Regions from separate parts of the Paenarthrobacter aromaticivorans genome, predicted to be linked through region 2. Evidence: riboswitches for the same ligand, from Rfam matches in the RefSeq annotation. Region 2 holds a riboswitch; each other region holds the start of a gene.
What was found. A riboswitch is a leader RNA that binds a small molecule or an ion and turns the genes downstream of it on or off. The one in region 2 is predicted to bind cyclic di-AMP.
Positions count from the first base shown of each region.

Region 1: another riboswitch for cyclic di-AMP. It lies ahead of KSW38_RS02430 (NlpC/P60 family protein); the one in region 2 lies ahead of KSW38_RS16660 (M23 family metallopeptidase).
Region 3: another riboswitch for cyclic di-AMP. It lies ahead of KSW38_RS00510 (aggregation-promoting factor C-terminal-like domain-containing protein); the one in region 2 lies ahead of KSW38_RS16660 (M23 family metallopeptidase).
Region 4: another riboswitch for cyclic di-AMP. It lies ahead of KSW38_RS17790 (hypothetical protein); the one in region 2 lies ahead of KSW38_RS16660 (M23 family metallopeptidase).

Region 1 is NZ_JAHOPC010000001.1:505,812-510,164, forward strand. Features, by position in the region: gene KSW38_RS02420 (universal stress protein) at 1-629, opposite strand, end outside; gene KSW38_RS02425 (NAD(P)/FAD-dependent oxidoreductase) at 1,055-1,747, shown strand; gene KSW38_RS02430 (NlpC/P60 family protein) at 1,933-2,700, opposite strand; cyclic di-AMP (ydaO/yuaA leader) riboswitch at 2,704-2,872, opposite strand; gene KSW38_RS02435 (copper resistance CopC family protein) at 3,047-3,670, opposite strand; gene KSW38_RS02440 (NCS2 family permease) at 3,784-4,353, shown strand, end outside.
Region 2 is NZ_JAHOPC010000011.1:30,635-34,987, reverse strand. Features, by position in the region: gene KSW38_RS16670 (NlpC/P60 family protein) at 1-620, opposite strand, end outside; gene KSW38_RS16665 (C40 family peptidase) at 719-1,390, opposite strand; cyclic di-AMP (ydaO/yuaA leader) riboswitch at 1,452-1,615, opposite strand; gene KSW38_RS16660 (M23 family metallopeptidase) at 1,761-2,591, opposite strand; cyclic di-AMP (ydaO/yuaA leader) riboswitch at 2,598-2,827, opposite strand; gene KSW38_RS16655 (iron-dependent transcriptional repressor DtxR) at 3,027-3,722, opposite strand; gene serC (phosphoserine transaminase) at 4,026-4,353, shown strand, end outside.
Region 3 is NZ_JAHOPC010000001.1:111,179-115,531, reverse strand. Features, by position in the region: gene KSW38_RS00520 (pyridoxal phosphate-dependent decarboxylase family protein) at 1-969, shown strand, start outside; gene KSW38_RS00515 (MerR family DNA-binding transcriptional regulator) at 980-1,738, opposite strand; gene KSW38_RS00510 (aggregation-promoting factor C-terminal-like domain-containing protein) at 1,950-2,765, opposite strand; cyclic di-AMP (ydaO/yuaA leader) riboswitch at 2,771-2,928, opposite strand; gene KSW38_RS00505 (sensor histidine kinase) at 3,063-4,353, opposite strand, start outside.
Region 4 is NZ_JAHOPC010000012.1:82,663-87,015, forward strand. Features, by position in the region: gene KSW38_RS17785 (PucR family transcriptional regulator) at 1-864, shown strand, start outside; gene KSW38_RS17790 (hypothetical protein) at 1,099-2,457, opposite strand; cyclic di-AMP (ydaO/yuaA leader) riboswitch at 2,460-2,610, opposite strand; gene KSW38_RS17795 (hypothetical protein) at 2,740-2,973, opposite strand; gene KSW38_RS17800 (ATP-dependent DNA ligase) at 3,021-4,088, shown strand; gene KSW38_RS17805 (DUF6480 family protein) at 4,177-4,353, opposite strand, start outside.

The DNA of each region.
Region 1 (4,353 bases), on a different contig from region 2:
TCGGCCGCCTCAAGGACAGCGACTCGGGCCTGCTCCGAACCGTCCACACCAACGGCGACGACGTTTTCCACGGTGCGGGGCCCTGACTTGGCGTGCTCAGCCTTGATGTGCTTGTCCTCGGTGTTCTCGCCCAAACGGTCTGCGCAATACAGCGGGACCGTTACGGTGGGGCATTTTGCGTGAGCCGGCAAGGCGCTGCTGACCGAGCCCAGGAGACGCCCGACAAAGCCACCACGGCCACGGCTGCCGAACACCAGAAGGGCAGCGTCCGCGGAGAGGTCAAGGAGGACACCCGCGGCATCACCATTCTCCACTGAAGCGTCGACGTCGATGTTGTAACTGGAGACTTTATCCATGGCCTGCTTGACGATTGCTTCCGCGCCCTCGCGGATCACGGAATCGTCCACAGTGGCGTATCCGCCGTCGAGGCCGGAGGCTGCGAAGATCGGCACCGAATAAGCCGTGACTATATGCAGGGGAAGTTGGCGCCGGTCCGCCTCACGCGCAGCCCATACAAGGGCGCATTGACCGTGCTCGGAACCATCCACTCCGACGACGATTCCGCCAGGCGCCACAGCCTGGTCCTCGCCGTCCCGCGGTTCTTCAACGTGTCTGCCGTGCTGGTCCATGGGGCCCGCCTCTCCACCTACTGCTTGATGTTCCGGCCATTCTGCCAGAGGTTCTCCGTACCGGTGTTCCCTTGCTGGTGCAACCAAATAGCCAGGGCGAAGAACCCGTGGGGTTCTCCTTCCAATGCCCACTATTCTCGGTTGGCAATGCCGAATCAAGGCGACTATCGGGTATGTGGATAACGGTCCGGGCTCGGTTTTTGGCACGCTCTCCGTCCTTCAGGTTGCGCTGCGGATGAACATCCAAAACACGCTGTCGCGGAGGCTATCCATGGCAGAAAAAGTTCGGTAGTGTTCGAGTCACCGAATGGCCGGCAAAAGTGTCCCAGGACACAACCCGGCCATTTATTTGCGGCCGCTTGGGGAACTCGGACGCGATCCCACGCGCTGCCGAAAGGCACACACGTCAAGGAGGAACCCAAGCAGTGTCACTCACTCCTGATTCCGTCACGGAACGGACTACTACCGTGGTGATCGGCACCGGTCTCTCCGGCTTGGCTGTTGCCAGCGAACTCAGCCGCTATGGCGTAGGTTCCATCGTGCTGGATGGCTTTGGTACTTTATCGGCCACCGGACCGGCGGTGCACACAGGAATGATCCAGCGCTGCGACGTAGCTGACCCCGCGGCAATGCAGGAACGCAACGAAATCCTGCGCCATTTGCGCAACTACGCCGCCAGCCATCACTTGGATGTCCGCACCACCACACGCGCTGTTCGTCTTGACTTCCTCGGTGGAGACTCGTCCTCGCAGCTGGGATACGGGCCCGTCGCAAGTCTGAACACGGCCAGCCTGAGGGCTGGGCTGAGCGTCTATGGCCCCCTTGAGTCCACCCCGCGGCAGTGGGCCGTGCATACAGCCAGCGGAGTTCTCCTGGCCGACCACATCGTGGTGACGCGCTGCGCGCAGAGCCAGCTACGCCGAATGCTTGCCGACCTGGGAATCGCCATAGGCCAGAACTTCGCGGCAGCCATGCGTGCCGTCGGGATGCACTTGGTGGGCGTAGGGGAACTTATTACGCCCACGCCCAAGGAAGTACTGCGGCAAGCCAAGGCAGTGGGGCAAGCGATCTCATCCAAGGTGGCCCTCCCAGCCGGGCCAGGCATCGCCCTTGCCTAGAACCCCTAGGACTAGAACCTAGGACTAGAACCCTTGGCCTGGAATTCTGGCCCGGAACCGGAACGTGGAAATGGTCGAGCCAACCGAAGCCTGTTCCTGAAACGAACAAAAATTAACTCAGAAGGCCGGTACCTTCGAAGACGTGAGTCCTCGAAGGCACCGGCCTTTGAGTTGGAGCGTGAAGCTTAGGCGCCAGCGCGTACGTACGTGATGGGGCCGGTTGCGGTGAGCCAGCTGATCGGGTGGATGCCCGTCTGGTTGCCGTTGATGCCTCCGCTGATAGCCTGGCCGTTGCCGATGTAGATGGCTACGTGGCCGGACTGGACGATCATGTCACCGGGCTGGGGGTCGCTGACAACCTTGCCGTAGTTCAGGAACTGCATGGGTGCGAGGTCCCCAACCGGGATGCCTGCAGAGCCGAGGGCCCTTTCCACCATGGCGGTGCAATCCTGCATGATGCCGATCTGGGCGTAAGCCGAGGCGACCATGGCAGCGTTGACGCCACCAACAGCCGGAGCTGCAGCGGGAGCAGCCGCAACAGGAGCGGTAGCCGTAGTGGTTGCAGATGCCTGGACGGTGGTCGTTGCCGCGGCCTTCTTGGCAACCGGAGCCGGAGCAACGGGAGCCGGCTTTTCAATGACGGGAGCCGCCACGGAAGCAACCGCGGGGCGCTCGAAGTTAATCGTGGCCGTGGATGCGGCCGTAACAACCTTGGTGGGACCCTCAGTTACGGTCTCGGCGACAGTAGCGGGGCTGGAGTCGCGCTGGACAGGGGTCTCTGCTGCGTGGGCAGCAATGGAGCCCGTCAGGACGAGGCCTGAAGCTGCTGCGATGACAGCGGCCTGGCGACCTGCGCCAGATGCGTTGCTGGCAACTGCCTTGGAGATGGAGATGAACGGATTAGGACGTACGCTGTCCGCCTTACGACGGCCGCGAAGAATGCGTGAAGACATGAAAGAGCCTCTCCCGATGCCTGCGAGGTTAGCTGTCGGATTCGGATGGGAGTCACCCGGCCACTATCCCCCGCTGTTCAGCGGAAGCTTCGTGACTTCACCCCAAGGCGCGCTCTGAAAGCGGGCCAAAATGGGTTCCCCGTCTCTGCCGTAGGTTTGTCTGCGAACGGATTCCGGACTGCGGCAGAGCTAGGCAATCAGGCCGGAAATGCCCGTTACGTGGAACAGGCACAAGTACAACCGTACGGGAAGATCACCCCAAAGTCACATTTACGTAACGAGCGGTTCGTTTTTGGCGTGTCGCGGTGACCGTTTCGAGATCTTCGCAAGTATGTAGAAAACCCTGCTATTCCGGGGAATTTTCGCCATCCGGCTCGCTCGGAGCCGCGAGCTTCTTCCGCGCGGTAACGGCGAGGAAGATCACAAGAGCGATCGCCACCACAGCGAGGCCAACGATGCTCCAGGGGAATGGTTGGGAAGCTGCCGGAGCCGGCTCAGTATTTTCCGTACCGGGAGCGGCTGTGCCCGCCGTCGGAACAACCGCCGAAGCCGAAGGGGAGGCACCTGCTGAGCCGCCCGCCGTCGTCGTGCCTGTCCCGGAAGCTGTGAACTTGAAGGTTCCCTCGATTGGGTGGGAGTCTGAACTGACCGCGCGCCACACCACCGTGTATTCGCCGGCAGGAGCGCCCGGACGCAGCTTCTGAACAGCCATGTTGTCGATGATTTCCACTGCGCCATCTGCCCAGTTTTCGCCCCCAGCGGTGACAGTCACGCCCGAACCGATGGCAAGTGGCCGGTTGTTGAACGTGATGGATACCGACGCCGGCACTTCAGCCACCCGGGCACCGTTGGCCGGAGTTGTTGATTCGGCGACGTCGTGCGCGGAGGCCGGAGCTGCACCAAACAGCAACGCGGAAGCGAAAGCGATAGCGGCTACGACGGCGGCCAGAAGCGGGCGGATGGTACGCATGGGGCGGTTTCTCCTAGTGTTGGCTTCCTTACAGACTAGGCGAATCGTTCCAGCAGCCCACATTGGCGGGCATAGGATTTGAGAGCAAACTCCCCCGATCCCCGGAGACCTTCATGCTTAAACAAGGTTCTGCAATCGACCGCTACTTCAAGATCTCCGAGCGCGGGTCCACATACTCGCGGGAAATTCGCGGCGGCTTCGCAACCTTCTTCGCCATGAGCTACATCGTGGTGCTGAACCCGCTGATCCTCTCCGGGGCAGACTCGAGCGGAGCATCACTCGGCTTCACGGCCGTAGCGGCAACCACTGCCTTCGTAGCGGGCATCCTCACCATCCTCATGGGCGCCTGGGCCAAGCACCCCTTCGCCGTGGCAACTGGCCTGGGAGTGAACGCATTCGTCGCCGTGACGGTTGCCTCCCACCCGGGGCTGACATGGCCGGACATGATGGGGCTGGTGGTGCTTTCGGGTCTCACCATGCTCATCCTGGTACTGACTGGATTCCGCACGGCCGTTTTCAGGGCCGTCCCGGAAGCGCTCAAGACGGCGATCGTAGTAGGGATTGGCCTCTTCATCGCCTTGATCGGGCTGGTCAACGCTGGTTTCGTCCGACGCATCCCGGATGCCGCCGGCACCACGGTCCCGCTCGGCCTTGGCGTGGATGGCAAGCTGATGGGCTGGCCA
Region 2 (4,353 bases):
AAGCCACCGTTGGCATAGTAAGCGAGGTCGCCGGGCTGGGCTTCAGCTGCACTGACCGTGCGGCCGAGGGAGAGGTAGCCGGCCGGCCAATCGTGGAAGTGAATACCGACTGCGGCCAGCGAGTTGGTCACCAGCATGGTGCAGTCCTGCGTGACACCGAGCTGTGCGTAGGCCGCTGCAGCGATAGCCGCACCGAGGCCGCTGGATGCAGCAGGCGCCTTGGCTGCAGACGCATCCGAGTTGACCGCCAAAGTAGCGGTGCCACCGGCTGCCGGAGCTTCCTTGGCAGCGGCCTTCTCGACGACGGGAGCCGGGGCTTCCACAGTCTTGACCACAGGGCGCTCGTAGGAGATGGCAACGCTGGAATCGGCAGCAATGGTGGCCTGGGCAACCGACTGCACGTCAAGCGCAGACGCAGATGTAGATTCCCGCTGGACGTTGGTGTCGGCAGCATTTGCAGCAACGCCGCTGGTCAGGACAAGGCCCGATGCAGCTGCGATCACTGCTGCCTGACGGCCAACGCCACCGGCGTTGTCGCTGACAGCCTTGGCAATGACGGCAAGTGAGCTGGTCTTGGGGGCCTCAGCTCGATGCCGTGCAACCTTGTGTGCACTGGTCATGATTACTCTCTTTTCGTATCCGCGCACGCTGGGATCGCACGCGGGTAATGGGCTGCCAGCACTTGGGGGGCATGCTGGCTTACCCCGAATGGGATTTTCTAGCGGAGGGTGTAGAACGAGGATGTGCCGGTGGAAGCCACGGAGTGCAGAAGCGTGCCCTGGCTGGGGTTCAAAGCGCTGATCATCATGCCGTTACCGACGTAGATGCCCACGTGGGCTCCACCGTTCTGCACGACGAGGTCGCCGGGGGAAGGGGTGCTGGTGGGCGTCATGATCGTCCAGGCATTGACGCGGGGGATGCTGATGCCGGCCTGGGCGTAAACCCACTGGGTGAATCCGGAGCAGTCCCAGCCGTTGGGGGAAGTGCCGCCCCAAACGTAGGGGTGGCCGATGCCGGTGTAAGCAATTGCTGCAAGTCCTGAGGCCGCGGCGCTTGAAGCGGCATCCTTGGCGCTGGAGGACAGGGAAGCGAGGGTGCCGTTCGCTTGGCCTTCGGTTGCCGTGCGCTGGGAGGCCCGCTGAACCTTGGGAGCTTCCTTGGTAGCCACAACGGGGCTTTCGAAGGAAACCGTTGCGGTGGGCTCCGCGGTAACAACTGCGGTGGCGACCAGCTGCTGGGTGCTGGAGGATTCTGACTTGGAGACGTCGGTGTCAGCGGCCTGGGCCGGGAGTCCAACGCTGAGAACGAGCCCCGAGGCTGCGGCCAGAACGGCAGCTTGGCGGCCTACGGTGCCTGCATTGGTTGAGACAGCCTTGGAAAGGGTGTTCAACGGGTTCGTGCGAACCAATTCGGCGCGATGGCGCGCAGGGGTAGTGCGTGATGACACGAAGGTAGCCTCTCCCAATGCCTGCGAGGTGAGCTGTCGGATTCGGATGGGAGTCATCCGGCCGCGCCGCTTCAAGGAAGCTTTTGCGACTTAACCCCAAGGTCTTCTGACTCGAAGACCAAAATTGGTTCCCCCGCCCCTGCCAGACGATTTTTGCGAACGGACCTTGAGTGGTGGCAGAGCTAGGCAATCCACTCAAGTGCATCGGCCCCCTAAAAAGCCGATGCGCTTTAGACGGTACAACAGATGTTCGTGAATGTCACATTCAGGTCACGGGGCGTGTCATGAATGCGATAGACAACCATCAACTTGCTTACAGCCAGCCCATGGGATCTACGACTTCGCCGTTTACCTGGACCTCGAAGTGGAGATGGCAGCCGGTAGATGCTCCTGTGGTGCCGCTCAGCGCGACGGTATCGCCGCGGCTGACAGTCTGCCCCACCTTGACGTTGAAGGACGACAGGTGGTTGTACGTGGTCTCAAGGCCGTTGCCGTGATCAATCACGACCCGGTTGCCTCCGCCGTACTCATGCCACCCGGCGAACGTGACCTTGCCCGCAGCTGCGGCGTGAACAGCGGTTCCGCACTGGGCTACGAAGTCCTGGCCACGGTGGAAGTCGCCGGTGCCGCCGGTAAGGGGGCTGACACGGTAGCCAAACGGCGATGCCGTGACCAGCTTGTCCAGCGGACTTCCCAAGGTGCCAAGTGAGGAGGCGCGCTGTATGCTTCCCGCTGACTGGGCGCTCAACAACTGCTTGAGCTTGCCGTCCGGGTCAGCGGCGGTAGCGACTGCTGCACGACTGAAATCGATTTTGGCAGAGGCTGCTGCAGAAACTTCGGGCTGACTGCCACCGGGCACGGAGAGGGCCGACTCGGCCTGACCGGACTCGGACGTGGCCATGACGGGGCTTGTGGCAGGCAGGCCTACAGTCAGGGCAAGTCCGGTGGCGGCAAGCGCGACACCGGCCTTCTGCCCGACACCACTGGCTGCGGCGAAGTCGGCTACCTGGCGCAACGGGCTCTTACGGCGGCGCACCTGACGCGGGGTGTCGCGTGGCCGGATCTCCATTGCGGCGCGGGCTGGCCGCAGCTCAGCAGCGGGGCCGGACGCGCGGCGGCGGCCCCTGACGTTCTGCGATGTCAAACTCTGTTCCTCTCTGGAAAGCCTGCGAAGTTAGCTGTCGGATTCGGGTCAGAGAGTTCAAAGACCCGGTCCGCACGAAGCGCAAACGGCACACAGGTGTCCCCGGAAGGACTTGCGTTAGTAGGCACTTCTGCTGCGGACTTCACCCCAAGGCTGCTTCTTTAGGCAGCCGCTTGTGGTTCCCCCGCCTCTGCCAGTAGTTGATGACACACCTGATCTGCTGGCAGAGCTCGGCTCCAGATCAGGTAACGCTTTGGTATCGGCGCTAGTAGATAACTATAGGCGATTAAAGCCCGCAGTAATAAATTCGTTATCTTTCCAAACGACCGTGTTGTGGGTGTCCCCATATCATCAGTCGCGGAAATCCGCAGGTCACGCGCGTGCCAGCCATCCCAAAGTGAGGTTTGACACCCCCGCGGTCCGGGAAAGTCAGAGTCAGTTGACGGCCACGAAGACGTGCGCAGCTACCTCGGGAGGCAGCTCCAGTGCTCCTTCAATGCCAGGAACGCGGACGGAGATGTACTCCCCCACCCGCTCCAAGGAGACACTCGCGCCGGGACGAATTCCGCCTTCATCGAGCTGGGTGAGGAGCTCGGGCTCAACCTGGATGGGTTCAGCAAGCCGGCTGACCACTACACGGGAATCGGCAGCGTACCCGTCCATCGCATGCAGCAGGTTCACGTCCAGGCGGGCAAGGGGCTGGTTGGCGAGACCGCCAAGGGCTTCCAAACCCGGGATGGGGTTGCCATACGGTGACTCGGTGGGGTGTTCCAACAATTCATAGAGCCGCCGCTCCACCCGTTCACTCATGACGTGCTCCCAGCGACATGCTTCGTCATGAACGTACGCCCAGTCCAGACCAATGACGTCCGCCAGGAGCCTCTCGGCAAGGCGGTGCTTCCGCATGACTTCGGTTGCCCGCTTGCGCCCAACTTCGGTCAGCTCCAGATGGCGGTCGTTGGACACAATCACCAGGCCATCGCGCTCCATGCGTCCAATGGTCTGGGAAACCGTGGGACCCGAGTGCCGCAGACGCTCCGCAATGCGTGCTCGAAGAGCCACGATGTTCTCTTCTTCAAGCTCCAAAATGGTCCGAAGATACATCTCAGTGGTATCGATCAGATCCGTCATCCAGCTCAGCTCTCCTCGAACGCATTTCTTGCGTAATCTCCACCGTACCGCGTCCCAGCCAAGGTGGACGGTGTCCAACCGACACCTCAGGAACGTAACCCCAGCCTAGCTTATTTGGAATTACTCTGGATAATTTTTCCCTTGGCCGCAATGCCTGTGGTGCTCCGGCATTCCACGTGGCGGACTATGACAACCGCAGATTCCTGACGGTGGGTCCGGTCAGGCAGAATGAGGGAGTCGAAGGGGCAGCCGATGCCACCTGCCCACCTCCCCCTCTCTAACCGATACCCATTGGAGCCACACGTGAGCGACAACAGCATCACTATTCCCGCCGACCTGCTGCCCAAGGACGGACGCTTCGGCGCGGGACCGTCCAAGGTCCGCCCGGAACAGGTCCAGGCCCTGTCTGCCGCATCGACCACCATTCTTGGCACGTCCCACCGTCAGGCGCCGGTCAAAAACCTGGTGGGTTCGGTCCGCGAAGGGCTCAGCCAGTTCTTCCGTGCACCTGAGGGCTACGAGGTTGTCCTCGGCGTCGGCGGTTCCACTGCTTTCTGGGATGTAGCGGCTTTTGGGCTGGTTGAGAAAAAGGCCCAGCACCTGTCCTTCGGTGAGTTCGGTTCCAAGTTTG
Region 3 (4,353 bases), on a different contig from region 2:
GCTACCACGGCCAACTTCGCGGGCCTGGCCGCCGGGCGTCAATACCTGATGGACGAGGCGGGGTGGGACCTCGCGGACCTGGGCCTGACCGGGGCGCCGCGGATCACTACGTTTGCCGGACGCGAACGGCACGCCGCCGTGGACCTCGCCCTGCGGTATCTGGGGCTGGGAGCATGCGTTCCCGTGGACACGGACCATCAAGGCAGGATCCTGCCGGACGCCCTCGCGGATGCCATGGATGAACAACCTGGACCTTCCCTCGTGTGCCTGCAGGCGGGCAATCTGCATTCCGGAGCGTTCGATCCGATGTCCGAAGCCATTGCGGTAGCCCACGACCGCGAGGCTTGGGTGCATGTGGATGGCGCATTTGGGTTGTGGGCGGCGGTCAGCCCACATCTACGCGGGCGGCTGGCTGGAGTAGAGGAGGCCGATTCGTGGGCCACCGACGCCCACAAAACATTGAACGTCCCGTACGACTGTGGCCTGGCCATCGTCTCCCGCCCCGAAGCCCTGAGACGCGCCTTCAGCATCCATACGAGCTACCTCATTGCAACCGAGACCGGACTGGGTGATCCGTTCGACAAAGTTCCGGAACTGTCCCGTAGGGCCCGGGGCATCCCCGTATGGGCTGCCCTGCGACAGCTGGGCAGGTCCGGAGTCATTGCCATGGTGGACAGGCTTGCCGCAAACGCCCGCGCGTTGGCGGAGGGCCTCGCCGGTATCCCGGGCGTGGAAATTCTGAACGACGTCGTTTTCACGCAGGTGTCGGTCGCCTTCGGCAGCGATGACCGCACTCACCGCGTCACCCAGAGACTCATGGCCGAAGGCATTGTGTGGATGTCAGGTTCCTCATGGCGCGGACGCGAAATCCTCCGGATTTCGGTGAGTAACTGGTCCACGGACGCAGGTGACGTCGCTGCCTCGATCGCAGCCGTTCGAGGTGCGGCAGAGGCCGAACCGGAAGCATAGCGACGTCCTGTTACAAGGCCGAGCGCGCCTTTTCCAGGTAAGCCATCAGCCCGGCCAACTGCTCAGCGCTCCACGGCAGTCCCGCGCTGATGGCCTGGCTGTTTTCCTGCCAGGCTGCACGCGCTGCAGCTTTGGTGTCCTCACTCGAGTGGAACATGGAACCGATACCGTCCCATGAGCGCACCCATTCCTGGACGGAGGGATCCGTGACGGGCCTCTCGGCTTGGACGTGCGCCAGTCCTTCTTCCACCAAGGCAGCCCACTGCTGCTTGGCGGCTTCGACTTTTTCTGCGCCGAGTTCTTCCCGCTTGTCCGCGAGTTGCTGGCGTTGTTCGGCTGTGAAGTTGTTTTCGAGCACGGTGATCATCTCCAACGTTGACATGAATTGTTCAGGGGTGGGCATGGCGTGTCCGTCCATGCGTGACAAGAGCTCGCCCAAACGGTTTTGGAGCGCTTGGAGCTGCTGGGCGTGCTCCTGCACATGGACCAACTGCTGCTGGAGGAGGCCCCGAAGGGACTCCGGATCATCCTCGGGCGTTTGCAGCGCCTTGCCGATGGCCGCGAGCGGAAGCCCCAGCATCTGAAGGGATCTGATCCGGTATAGCCGGCGCAGGTCGCCCTCCGAATACCGGCGATGACCGGACGGTGTCCTTTGGCTTGCGGACAGCAGCCCGATCTCGTCGTAATGGTGGAGCGTCCGCACGCTGACGCCACATGCTGTGGCGAGCTCACCGATGCTCCACGGTCCGGATCCCCTTGTTCCCGTCATGAGCACAACGCTAAGTCCTGACGTAACGTCAGGTGCAAGCCGGCGTCGTCCGATTTCTTAAACCTGGGAAGGCAGGTTAAACGCGAAAACCGCCCCGGTCCCGCCGTTGGCTGCAGTAATCCCTGCTGCGAACGGCGGAAAACGGGGCGGCAATCGTGCCCTGAACGTTTGAGCCCGCTGGGGTGGGCTCAAACGTGCTTATTGAGTTGGCTTAGTACCAGTTGTTGGCCAAGTGGAAGGCGAGGGCGGCGGAGGGGGAGCCGTAGCGTTCCTTGATGTAGTTCAGGCCCCACTTGATCTGGGTCTGGTAGTTGGTCAGCCAGTCATCGCCTGCAGTTGCCATCTTGGAGGCCGGCAATGACTGCACGATTCCGTAGGCGCCACTGGATGTGTTGGTCGCGGTGGTCCGCCAGTTGGATTCCTTCTCCCACAGTGTGTTCAGGGCAGTCATTTCACCCGGACCCCAACCGTAGTTTGCGAGGATGCTGGCGGCGTATGCCTTGGCAGCAGCGGGATCGTCCACGGCTTTGGGAGCCGCAGCAGCGGCCGCGGCTGCAGCAGCGGCGGCATCCGCAGCCTGCTTGGCGGCTGCATCAGCGGCAGCCTTCTCGGCGGCAGCTGCCTGGTCGGCAGCGGCTTTCTCGGCCGCAGCCTTCTCCGCGGCAGCCTTCTCGGCAGCGGCCTGTGCCGCAGCCGCCTGGTCTGCAGCAGCCCTGTCTGCAGCGCCCTTCTTGGCAGCAGCATCCAAGGACGCAGAGATTTCCGCTGATTTGTTGCTGACCTGGGCGGTAGCCTGCGTCTCGGACGCCTGGCTCGTTTCGGGGAGATTGAATGCGGCGTTTGCTGCCTGGCCGAGCGATGCAACGCCCAATGCTGCGGCAACGACTCCTGCAACAACTGACATTCGTTGCCCGGTCTTGCCGCGCCGTGCAGCGTTCTTCAGAACGGCTTGCGACTTCGTCAGGGGAGCAGTGTGTTCGTCACGGTGACGCGCGGAAGGGCGCGTCTGATCGTTGAATTCAGACATGTGTGATTACCTCTCAGCGCCTGCGGAGTTAGCTGTCGGGTTCGGATGAGGTCATCCGGCCGCGCGCGTAGCTGCGGCTTCACCCCAAGGGCAAGGAAAGTACTGTGCCCGGAGACTCTGGGTCCCCCGTCTCTGCCTCGAATGAGAACGGAACTCCGGGAAGTGGCAGAGCTCGGCGCATCCCGGGTGCGGGCCAGTTAGGGGCGACCCACCCTTTCGAAGGTACAGGAGGTTTCGGCTTAAGTCACATTTGGGTAACAGAGATCACGTTCACGGCGCGTCATGTTGCCCGATTCGTTATATGCGGTCGTTCAAAGCCGTAGGAAAGCGAAGAGCGAATTCGGTGTGTCCCGGCCGGGACGTCACTTCCACACTTCCCCCATGCGCCTGGACGATGGATTCGACGATTGACAGGCCCAATCCGGAGGTTCCTTCCGACCCCGATCTCGCCGCGTCAGCCCGGGCAAACCGCGAGAAGATACGGCTCTGGAACCCAGCGGGAATACCAGGCCCGTTGTCGGTGACTGTGACCACCGCACTACCGTCCGCGGAGAGCATGACGCCTGTGACCACCGTGGTACCTGGATCGGTGTGCTTGCGGGCGTTGGACAGCAGATTGGCCAGCACCTGATGCAGCTGGGTCGCGTCCCCGCGCACTGTAATGGGCTCGTCAGGGAGCTGGAGCTTCCATATGTGGTCCGGTGCCATCACCTTTTCGTCGCTGACGGTCTCGATCACCAGCTGCGTCAGGTCCACATCGGTGACTTTCAACGCCTGGCCTTCGTCCAGACGCGCCAACAGCAACAGGTCCTCCACAAGCGTGGTCATCCGTTCCGACTGACTCTGGACCCGTGCCAGCGATTTCCTGCCGTCCTCCGTGAAGTTCTCCGTCATACGAAGGAGTTCGGTGTACCCACGAATGGCGGTCAGCGGCGTCCGAAGTTCGTGGGAGGCATCGGCAACGAACTGCCGGACCTTGGTTTCGCTCTCCTGACGGGCTTCCAGGGCCCTGGAAACGTTGTTGAGCATTTGGTTCAAGGCGTGGCCAACGCTGCCAACTTCTGTTCCTGGATGGGAGGCCGACGGCGGTACGCGCACCGCGAGTGCCACTTCACCGGCGTCGAGGGGAAGGCGCGATACCTTGGTTGCAACCTCCGAGAGTTGCTCCAGTGGCCGCATGGTCCTGCGAATGATGACAGTGCCCGCGAGGCCGATCAGAACCAGGCCGCCAAGGGAAACAAACACCATGGTCCATACGAGCGAGGCCTCGGCGTTTTGCTTGTCAGCCAACGGTAGGCCCGTCACAATAATGTCGCCGTAGGGGGTCTCAACTGCCACCAGCCGGTAGTCGCCGTTGGACAATGAACGGTCAACGGGCCCCTTGTCGCGGGGGAGCGAGAGCAGGACCTGCTTGTCTTCTGCCGAGAGTGCCACGCGGCGACCGTTTGCGTTGAGGAAGCCCGAGTTGATGACCGCGGAACCATCGATCCGCGCGTTGAGCGTCCCGGCACCTTGGCCACGGGCCTCCAGTGGATCTGGCCGACCGCTTGAGGGAAAGCTCGACGGCGGCCTGCCGAATTCATTCGCG
Region 4 (4,353 bases), on a different contig from region 2:
TTGCCCGGCGTGCGTGACGAACTGGATCTGTTGGCTGGTTTGCTGCTCGATTCCAATACGGCCGAGTCAGAGTTTCGCAGGAGGCGGGAGCAGGAGTTTCTGGCGGCCTGCACCGGCGAGTCGAACGCAGTGGCAGCGGTGGCCGGTTGGAAGGAGATCCAAGGCCGCGGTCCGTGGCAACTGGTGACCATCCTGGACGCGGACGGCGGCGGAACCGACGTCGACCCCATCGCCGCCACGCTAACGCACCGAACAGCAGCGCTGCAGTCCACCATTGGTGTCAACGCCGCGCTGTTCAGCGCCGGGACGGAGACGCATTCCGTTGTCCTGTTCCGCGAATCCGGTGGCAGGGCGGATCACGCCCAGGTCCTGGTGCACTATCAATTGGAGCTCGCAAAGCGGGCGGGCCGCAAAGTGGACCGGGTGATCCTGGGCATCAGTGAGCCGTTCCAGGTTATCCGGCAATTGGCAGGCGCCTACAGGCAATCGAAGGTGGCAGCGCAGGCCGCAGCCGTGGATCCGCCCCTCGGGGAACTGGTGGAGAGCCGGGCGGTGGGCGTTTATCAACTCTTCGATCGTCTTCAGGCGCCGGGCGGCTGGGATGATACGGGCTCCGTTCATTTCAGGACTTTGGAGGACCAGGATAAGAACGGCGAACTCCTGCCCGTGTTGGAACTGCTCTATGACAACGACAGCTCAGTGCAGGACGTTGCCGCGAAACTTCATCTGCACAGGAGCAGCATCTACAACCGCCTCGGCCGCATCCGCCAGCTCATCGGAGCTGATCCGTTGAGCGGTGGGATCAGGCTCGAGTTGCACGCCGCACTGAAGGCCCAGAGGTGGGCCTCGCGGCCCCGGATCTAGGCCCCGGATCAGGTGCGGAAGGGAGCACAAGGGGCAGACACCCTGGTAGGTGCCTGCCCCATCTTGTTGCTGCTATTCCTATTGCGATGATTCCTGGTGCCGTGAGTCCTTAGGCTCGGCGCAACCGCTGGCAGCTCCAGCGGCCCATCCGACTGCGGAACGTGGCAGTGCGGCTGCTGCTGCAGTACCGGCCGTGCCATCCGACGTGCGCGCTGGTCCTGGGAAGCCGCGTGCTCATTTCAAGATCCCTGTGGCGCCGTCAAGTACGGAGTCCAGATCCAAGGGTGAATCAGTGGACGGTGTGGTGGTGCTGGGGCTGCCGGTCGGCTTTGGCGCCGGAGTCTGTGTTGGAGTGGGCGCCGGAGTCCCCGTTGGAGTCGGGGTGGTCGTGGCCGGTGGGGTGGTAACCGTGTCCGACGGGACCGGGCTCGGGGCCGGCTGGGTTGGGACAGGAGTGGTCACGCCCGGCACAGGAACAACAGCTGACGGGACTGCCGAAGGAACCCAAACAGGATCCGCAAGTGAAACCTGCGGAGTCGGAAGGGACGACGGCGACTGAGCGGGTGCCTCTTCTGACGACTGCGTTGCAACAGTTGCCGGCAGTCCGGCCTCGCTGGTGGCCGACGAAGCGGTGGCGGTGGAGGTGGACGAGGTGGGTGCAGGGGCGGCCGAAGTTGACTGCCTGCTGTCGCCACCCGTCTTTGCGTCACTGGCTTCCTTCGTCGGCGTTTCCTGCCCGAAGAAGGGAAGCTCGAAGGCCTGGCTCATGGTGCCAACAGTCAACACCAAGCCCAAGGCTCCAGCTACAACTGCCATGCGCTGGCCCATTGTTTTAACCGAGGCCGCCTTGGTGAGCACGGCGTGTGGTTCGTGGCTGAAGGACGACCCACCCCGAGATGACCCACCCCGTGATGACCCGCCCACGGATGAAGCTCCGAAGGTAGGGGCGCTTGCCAGGGTTTCGGCAGCGGGTGCCGCCTTACGGGCATTACTGCTCTCGGTTTCCTGGGCGCGAAGGGCTTTCCGGCTTGCGAGACCAGCAGCGGCGGTCGCGGCCGCGGCGAGCTGGGCAGGGCTCGTTGCCTGAACGACCGGGATCGCAGCGGTGGCTGGTTCGGGTTCGTGCGCGGCGGCGGTGGGCGCAGCGGCAGGGATGGGCGCTTGAACGATCGGGATGGCAGCGGTGGCCGGCTCGGGATTCGCAGGCGGTTCGGACGCGACCGGTTCGGGCGCCTGAACAGTTGGAATCGCAGCAGTTGCCTGCTCCAGGGGAGCAGAACCCGCCGGAGCAGAATCCGCCGGAGCAGAGTCCACCGGTGCTGTTTCTGTTGGAGCAGTTTCAGCGGGAGCTGTCTCAGCTGAAATAACTGCCTGGGCTGCCCGTGCACGCTCTGCCGCGCGAGCGGCCGCGCGCGTGGTGGGTGCCACAGGGGTGGGAGTGGAAGCAGTGGCGGGTTCCGGCGTCGTGCCTTCTAAACCTTCTGCTGGCGCGCTGGTGGAGGATCCGCTGGGTTGGGCCCGACGGCGTCCGGTTGGCTGGGTGCGCTCGCGCGCTATTTGGGCGCGGCGCGGCTGATCCATGGTTGGGGACATGGTGGTTGCCTCTCAACGCCTGCGAGGTTAGCTGTCGGGTTCGGACGAGGCCGTCCGGCCGCACATGGCGGCTTCACCCCAAGGGCCTATGGAAAATCAGGCCCGGGAACTCTGGGTCCCCCGTCTCTGCCGCGAGTCTGGCGGATCCCGGTTTGCGGCAGAGCTCGGCGTCAACCCGGAAGCGGCCCAGCGGAGATACGGGTCGCTCTTAGACCGTACATGAGCGCCATACTAAAGTCACATTAATGTAACGGGCGGGACGCCTTCCAGCGCGAAGGTCCCTTAGGACTTAGGCTCCGGTGCCGGAGCCGGGGCTGGCAGCTCGTGCTCGATCCTTTGGACTTGGTGTGCGTAATGGGTTTCGGGTCGGAAGATTTCGTCCGCCACTCCCAGCATCCCACCCGTGGCGCCGCGCCGGACTTTCCCCTGGCTGTTCTGGCGCGAGACCCAGAACCATAGGGCCGCAACGAGGGCAGGTGCTGCCAGCACTGCCACTAGAACGGCCAAGATATCCATGGCCCAAGACTAGCTTCAGCCGCGAGCGGCAGGTAGAACATAGTCGTATGGACCTCCCAGTGATGCCGCCCATTTCGCCCATGCTTGCCAAGTCCGTTCCTTCGATCCCTGATGTGGGCCATTTTGAGCCCAAATGGGACGGGTTCAGGACCATCGTTTTCAAGGACGGGGATGAGATCATCCTGGGCAGCCGCAACGAACGTCCCATGACACGGTATTTCCCTGAGCTGGTGGAAGCCCTTCAGAAGAATCTTCCGGACAAATGCGTGATCGACGGCGAGATCGTCCTCATAGCTGGGAACAGGCTCGACTTCGAAGGCCTTCAGCAGCGAATCCACCCCGCAGATAGCCGTGTACGGATGCTTGCCGGGAGCACCCCGTCCTCCTTCATCGGATTCGACATCCTCGCGCTGGGAGACGAGAACCTCATGGACAAGCCGTTTTCCGAGCGTCGAGCTGCCTTGGAGCAGGCACTGGCCAAGGCTGAGGCGCCCGTGTACGTTACGCCGGCGGTGACGGAACTCGACCAAGCCCAGGAGTGGTTCGTGCAGCTGGAAGGTGCTGGGCTGGACGGCATACTTTCCAAGCCGCTCGGGGGGACGTACCAGCCGAATAAGCGCGTCATGTTCAAAACCAAGCATGAACGGACCGCGGACTGCGTGGTGGCTGGATTCCGCTGGCACAAAACGGGAAAGGTTGTCGGATCCATGCTGCTTGGGCTGTATAACGACGCCGGTCAGCTGCAGCACGTGGGGGTGGTGGCTTCGTTCCCCATGGCCAAGCGCGAAAGCCTGGTGGCGGAACTTGAGCCATACCAGACGGAGTTCAGCGAACATCCTTGGGGTCAGTGGGCCGATCAAGGAGACGCCGCAGCTACGGGTTCCCGAATGCCGGGCGCGCAGAGCCGGTGGAGCGCCGGCAAGGACTTCTCCTTTGTTCCCCTCCGGCCCGAGCTGGTTATCGAGGTTGCCTATGACTACATGGAAGGCGACCGGTTCCGGCACACCACCCAATTTCGTCGATGGCGTCCGGACCGGACTCCGGAGAGCTGCACCTACTCCCAACTGGAGGAGCCTGCTGACTATGACCTCGGGGAGATTCTGAGGCTGCCATAGCCCGGGGCGTCCGTCAGTTGCCGGTTATCACGTTGTTGAGCCGCTATCCCGTTGTTGAGCAACGACGGGATAGCGGCTTGGCGACGAGCTACTCTTCGTGCCCTTGGTCGCTGCTCATGCTGCCCTCGGCCGGCGGGGTTTCGCCCGGGGGAACTCCGCCGCCGGGCTCAAGTCCCGTGACGTTGCCATCCAACGGATCGGGATTGGCGGAGGCAGCGGGGTCGTCGTCTTCGTCCTGGCGCATATCCGGATCGGTGTGCACATC